3 regions of the Pararhizobium sp. O133 genome follow, and region 3 is predicted to be linked to each of the others. Evidence: predicted binding sites of a transcription regulator. Region 3 holds the regulator's gene; each other region holds the start of a gene.
The links. The regulator LexA, encoded in region 3, represses DNA repair genes until DNA is damaged. The targets are predictions, from matches to a motif close to TGTTCNNNNTGTGTTCNG.
Positions count from the first base shown of each region.

Region 1: the regulator LexA is predicted to act here: its motif matches at 844-861, upstream of ACST81_RS18745 (energy-coupling factor ABC transporter ATP-binding protein).
Region 2: the regulator LexA is predicted to act here: its motif matches at 1,224-1,241, upstream of ACST81_RS13040 (ATP-dependent helicase).

Region 1 covers NZ_CP196426.1:3,868,639-3,870,906, forward strand. The annotation lists gene ACST81_RS18740 (winged helix-turn-helix domain-containing protein) at 1-826, opposite strand, end outside; gene ACST81_RS18745 (energy-coupling factor ABC transporter ATP-binding protein) at 940-1,620, shown strand; gene ACST81_RS18750 (CbiQ family ECF transporter T component) at 1,614-2,219, shown strand.
Region 2 covers NZ_CP196426.1:2,742,952-2,745,219, forward strand. The annotation lists gene ACST81_RS13040 (ATP-dependent helicase) at 1-1,155, opposite strand, end outside; gene ACST81_RS13045 (hypothetical protein) at 1,748-2,056, shown strand; gene ACST81_RS13050 (Ku protein) at 2,259-2,268, shown strand, end outside.
Region 3 covers NZ_CP196426.1:2,858,322-2,860,589, reverse strand. The annotation lists gene ACST81_RS13710 (hypothetical protein) at 85-303, shown strand; tRNA gene ACST81_RS13705 (tRNA-Cys) at 570-643, opposite strand; gene lexA (transcriptional repressor LexA) at 920-1,633, opposite strand; gene ACST81_RS13695 (hypothetical protein) at 1,886-2,233, shown strand.

The sequences.
Region 1 (2,268 bases), 1.0 Mb from region 3:
GGTTATCGGGAAAGCCGTTGAAGGCGTAGGACAGGCGCGGCTTTTCGCCGTCGGCCGGTTCGATCAGCACTTCGGTCAGTTCGTCGCGATGCGCCGTCACCCAGGCCTTCGCCTCCTCCGGGCCGATCAGGGCGAAGAAGGCGGCGATCTCGCCATGGGTGGCAAAGCCCAGCCGTTGCAGCGCGCTGCGGCAGGCCCAGTCGACGAATTCCGCTTCGCTCACCTCCGGCTCGTAGTGATGAGCAGGCAGCACCCGTTCGGCGAGATCATAGATCTTCTGGAAATTCTGCCGGCCGGCAATCGCCAGCTTGCCGGTGTGCCAGTAATATTCGAGCGCCGTCTTGTTGGGATGCCAGTTCCACCAGCCGCCGGACTTGTGCTCGGCGACCTTCAGGTCGCGTGACATCACCGCCCCACCCTCGGCAATGCGCTGATAGGTTTCCTCGAACGTGCTGTCGAACCCCTCGCCTTGCCACTTGAGCCAACGCTCCTTGAGGATCGGTTCCCGCCGGGCGAAGCGGTGTTTCCAGTAGCGGAAGAAGGCCGACGGCAGGATGGAGGCGTCGTGCGTCCAGTGCTCGAACAGCGCACCGTCCTTTTCCAGAAGTTCGGTCAGGTGCTCACGCCGATAAGTCTGGTTGCGTGAGAACAGGATCTGGTGATGCGCCCGCTCGACCGTCGCGATGCTATCCACCTGCACGAAGCCGATATCATGGATGAGATCGAGCAGACCCTGCTTGCCGAGCGCCTTGTGGGGAGAGCCGGCCAGACCCTGCTTGTTGAGGAAGATGCGCCGTGCATCGCGGTTGGAAACGAGAATCGCCATGGGCCGATCACATCAAATGTTCACACTTTGTTCAAGCCCCAAACCGCAGGCCTCTTTCCATCGGCGTGAAATCTGTCCTATAGAGCGCCCACGTTACGTGCGGGGGACAGCGTTTGGACATTCGTTTTGCCGATTGCTCGGTCCGCTTCGGCGACCGTGTCGCGCTTCATCCGCTGACCCTCTCGCTTACCCAGCGACGCATCGGTATTATCGGGCTCAACGGCTCCGGCAAGACCACCTTCGCCCGGCTGATCAACGGCCTTGTGAAGCCGACATCCGGCGCTGTCACCGTCAATGGGCTCGATACGGTGAAGGACGACAAGAGCGTGCTCGGTCAGGCCGGCTATATCTTCCAAAACCCGCAGAACCAGCTGATCATGCCCGTGGTCGCCGATGACATCGCCTTCGGGCTGAAGAATCGCGGCCTTTCAAAAGCCGAGATCGAGGCGCGGACGCAGGCCGTTCTCGCTCGCTTCGGCATCAGCCATTTGGCGCGCCGCCGGGTGCACGAACTGTCCGGCGGCGAAACGCAGCTGGCGGCGATGGCGAGCGTCGTCGTCACCGGTCCACAAATCCTCATTCTCGACGAGCCGACCAACCAGCTCGACCTGAAGAACCGCCAGATGGTCGCTTCAACGATCGCCGGGCTGGAGCAGAACGCGCTGGTGATCAGCCACGATCTCCCGCTGATCGCCGATTTCGAGCGCGTGCTGCTGTTCCACGAAGGACGTCTGATCGCCGATGGCGACCCGACTGAAACCATCCGCCGCTATCATGAGGTGGCGCTGTGCTGACCAGTCTCTATGTCGAGGGCGAGACCTGGTTTCACCGGCTTGCGGTCCGGCCGAAGCTCATCCTGCTTCTCGTCGCCAGCCTGCTGCTGTTCATTATCTCGTCGCTGTGGATTCTCATCCCCGCTCTGTTGCTTGCGACAGCGCTCTATCTGTCGCTCGGCATGACGCTGCGCGAAGCCTGGTCGCGCGTCGGCTTCGTGTTCTTCACCATTCTCTTTCTGGCGCTTGTCAATCTCCTGCTCGTTTCGCCAGTCGACGTCGCGGTCATGGTCACGCGGTTGATGACACTCGTGATTCTCGCCGCCGCCATCACCGCCACCACGACGATCGACGCCTTCATGGACGAGATCACCCTGCTGCTTGCCCCTCTTGAGCGGATGGGTCTGGTGCGGGCGGCCGATGTCAGCCTGGCGCTGGGGCTGGTGCTGCGATTTGTTCCGGATATCTTCAGCCGCTATCAGGCGATCCGCGACGCGCACAAGGCGCGCGGTCTGCCCGTCAGGCTCTTGACCATTATCGGCCCGCTGATCATCCTCACTCTCAAAGATGCGGATATGATCGCCACGGCCATTGACGCCCGCGGCTTTCGCCGCCATTAAATGCGCGCATTCTAATAAATGCGATATCTGCCAACATGGCCCCGCCAAC
Region 2 (2,268 bases), 120 kb from region 3:
GAGCGCTCCGCTGTGATTGGATGCCCGAAACAGAACCGCTTGTTGTTTCAGCGCAATCCCGATTTCCCTGTTGGCCAAGACCTGCTCGGCAATGTAGTTCGCCTGATCGGTTTCGTCCTTGACCGTGACCAGCCACGGGCGTTGTTCTGATGCCCGATCCGTCCAGAGGTTCTTGGTGAAGCGTTCTCGCGCCAAGTCGATGACACCGTTCGCAGCCGCAAGGATCGGCTGGGTCGAGCGGTAGTTCCGGTCAAGGGTGATGACGTCAGCGGGTTGCGGCAAAAATGCCTTGGGAAAGTCAAGGATGTTGCGAACGGTTGCCGCCCGGAACGAATAGATCGACTGGGCGTCGTCGCCGACCACGGTCAAGCCGTCGCCATCCGGCTTCATGGCAAACAGGATCGACGCCTGGAGTTTGTTGGTGTCCTGGTATTCATCGACAAGGACATGGTCGAAGCGCGCTCCGACATCTGCTGCCAGTTCCGGGTCGGACATCATCTGTGCCCAGTAGAGCAGCAGATCATCATAATCGAGCACGTTCTGTGTCTGTTTTGCTTCGACGTAGGCTGCAAAGAGCTGCTTCAACTGCTCTTGCCAGCCCATCGCCCATGGATAAGCTGATTTCAGAATGTCGACGATCGCCCCCTCGGAATTGACCACACGCGAATAGATTCCCAGGCAATGGCCTTTGGTCGGGAAACGACTGTCTGTCTTCGAAAGACCCAGCTCATGACGTACGAGGTTCATGAGATCGGCGCTGTCCTCGCGGTCATGAATTGTGAAGTCGATGTTGAGGCCAATCTGCTCGGCATACATTCGCAGCAGTCGTGCGCCGATACCGTGGAAGGTTCCTGACCAGGTTAGGGCATCGGTCATGATCGCCGAACTATCGCCGAGCACCTGCCGACAGATGCGTTGAACACGACGTGCCATTTCCGATGAGGCTCGACGCGAGAACGTCATGAGCAGGATGCGGCGCGGATCGGCACCCTTGACGATCAGATGAGCAACCCGGTGGGCGAGCGTATTGGTCTTTCCCGAGCCGGCGCCAGCAATGATCAGTAAGGGTCTGCTGGCTGCACCTTGCGACGTGCCAGCACCGTATTCCACTGCCTCTCGTTGGCGGTCGTTCAGTTTGTCGAGGTAAGCTGTCATATCGATCGTGGCGCCGTATTTGCCGCCCTCAGGAAAAAAGCGAGGCGATCCGAGACTTATATGCGAGCGCGAACAAAAAGTGAACTTGCGTCCCGGATTTTTCGATCTAAATTTGGAGTTTGATCGTTATCTCATTCGACGGACAACCGCCAATGCCGCGGCTACCAGGATCATGACAGGAAGCATTGCAACCGACAGGACAGCGAATGCTCCGGATAGAGGAAATTCTGCAAGATACCCGTTAACCCGAAAAACTCCCGGTTCCGCGCCAAATGCTACCAGATCAATAAAGGTCAAGACGCTGACAGGTTGCCAGTTCCCTGAAAACAGCCACCAACAAATCTGCGCAAGAAGGGTTGCAAGGCTAGCGAGGCCAAAGAGCCGAAATAGCCACGCATTCAACTCGATGCAAAAATTTGAGACCGGATCCACGGCAGCTCTCGGGTACATTGTTCAGGTGTAGATTCTCACAGAAACAGACCACGTCAAGCACCGCGCCGATCAGATAACCGATAGTGCTATCAGTTCGAAGAAACTACTCATCGTCCAGTGCGTTTGTATTCCGATATCGAAAAATTGAGGAGACAGGTTCATGGCAGACGATAGCACCACGACAATTCGCGCAATTTTCGAAAGCCGAGCGGCAGCCGACCTTGCCGTCGAACATCTTGTTCAACAACACGGCATTTCGCGTCCGGACATTTTCATTCAGTCGGCATCGGCGGAAAACACAGTGGGTTCGGAGCTATCCGGCGGCGATGTTTCTCATGATCATGGTGATCGCGACGATGCCCCACTCGCTGGCGAAATCGAGGTTTCGGCCGATATTGCCTTGAGCCAAACTCCAGCAGTGCAGCGCAGTCTGGGGGAGGATGGTGCTATCCGGGTTTCAGGGCGTTGATCATAAGTGGAGTCCCTTAAGGCCAGAACCATCTTGCGAAGCGCGACTTTCAAAAAACGACACGACCGCTGGCACCTCAGAAATCAAACTGCCGAGCTGCTTTCACTTTGTGATCAAGACGCAAGATGCATTTAAATCTTTGGCTTCGGCGTCACGGAACCAACCTGGCGCGTTAGCATTTCGTGAGATAAGGAGAGGCAGAATGGCACCAC
Region 3 (2,268 bases):
CGCCCTCGCCGCTGGTTAGTCGCGTCGGCTGTGCGGTTTGTGATGTTCGAGTTCCCCCAAAAAAGCGCGGTAAAGGAGAACGCAATGCATTACAGCGTGCAGTTTTTTACCTGGACCCCGAAACTTGGCGTCCATCAGGTCGGCACCATTGTCGAGATCGATGCCGTCAATCCGAAGCTTGCCGCTACATCCCTGCTCGGCCTGAGGCTGGATGAAACCGGCACTGCCAAGAAGCTCGCCGTTCGCGTCTGGAGCGCGCCGGACGACAGCCAGGCCGACTGCGCCTGCTTCTATTATCATTGAGCTGATACGGTCCGCTCAGACCATCGGATCGTTTCATCCTTTGACTACCCCGCCTTGGGGCGGGCAATGGAAACGTATGTCTCAATCTTCGACTCCGGTCGGAATTGGAGAAACGTTTTGCGGTCATGAGAACGGCCGTAGCCACGAAGATGGCGTCAAAATTGGTGGAGCCGCACGTGACGCATCGTTTCAGAACACCTGAAACGATTGCTCAGAATAAACAATCGGTAAATACGACCGACCGATTATATTTACGTGGAAAATTTTGGAGGCCTCGCCCGGAATTGAACCGGGGTACAAGGATTTGCAGTCCTCTGCGTCACCACTCCGCCACGAGGCCTCTCAAGCTCGAATAATCGAACCGTGGCGGCGGTTTAGAATGATCCTAGACAAACCGCAAGAGAATAATTCCGAAAAAACGGCCGCGTTCATTTTCCGACATGATGTTTTCCGAACATTCTCCACAGAAGCCTCTCCACCACGAAAGCCGTCGTACACAAACCCGCGCAAATCATTTCCCATAAGGCTCAGTGCACCTGACCTCCTGCCAGACCGTCCAACCGACGTCGCGGCTGCTTGAAGCGAGTGAACCGAAATGCGTCGAAGCTTGCCCTGATCAGTGATAGCGGCGAATGAGGCCCACCAACTTGCCCTGGATCTTCACCCGGTCGGGACCGAATATCCGGGTCTCGTAGGCCGGATTGGCGGCTTCGAGTGCGATGGAAGCGCCCTTGCGCCGGAAGCGCTTCAGGGTCGCCTCCTCGTCATCGACGAGCGCCACGATGATTTCGCCGGGGCTGGCGGTATTGGTGTTGCGGATGATGACCGTGTCCCCGTCGAGGATGCCGGCCTCGATCATCGAATCGCCTCGGACCTCCAGCGCGTAATGATCCCCCACCCCGACCATTTCCATCGGTACGGAAATATCGTGCGTGTTGTTCTGGATGGCGGAGATCGGCACGCCGGCGGCGATCCGCCCCATGACCGGGACCGTCACGCTATCGCTGTTGGCCGCGACAGGTTTGGCAGGCGCCGGCTTTTCGGCGGAGGCGCCGAGGCTGCCCTGGATAACACTGGGCGAAAAGCCGCGCTTGGGCTGGAGGCTTGGCGAATAGGCTTCCGGCAGCTTGATGACCTCCAGTGCGCGTGCGCGATTGGGCAGGCGGCGGATGAAGCCCCGTTCCTCAAGCGCCGTGATCAGTCGGTGGATGCCGGATTTCGAGGCGAGATCCAGAGCATCCTTCATTTCATCAAAGGATGGAGGCACGCCGGATTCCTTCATTCTTTCGTGAATGAACAGAAGCAATTCCTGTTGCTTGCGAGTCAGCATGAACGATCACTCCAAAGTCGAGAAACAAAGCAAGAACGAACACTATATGTTCCATATGTGTTCCGCAAGCCCCCTCAAAATATTTGAATGTTTCCAACAATATTCGGCGCGGGCGATGAAGCCGGCGGGCTGTTGCGCGCGAGACTCACCAGTCTTGGGCTTCTTTTTGGGAACTTTTGCCGTGTCGCGACCGTTGCAGGAACATCCTAGCGACAATGGGCGGTGCGCATCGCCCGCACACAGGAGGCAGACATGGCAGGCTATGTGGACGAACGCGGCGATCGCGTCTCGACGAAGGATACCAACCGGACGGTCCGGGTAACCGGTATCGAGGCGCGGCAGGGTCTTCTTGGGCGTCCGGTGTTGATGGTGTTGATCGGCGGTCTGCTTTTGGCTGCCATCGCCTGGGCCGGGGTGGAGATGTTTGGTGAAGCGACCGACAATGACGGGGCGACCCAGACGCAGCAGGTTGCCCCTGCCGAGGATCAGGCAGCGCCCGCCAACCAGGGTACCGTGGACAACACGCCGACGAATGGTGAGCAGATGCAGACTGCGCCGACCGACAAGGATCCGACGCCGCAGACTGGTACGGATCGATAAACGTTGGCACGTGCTTTGCAGCCCCGCCCTGCCCG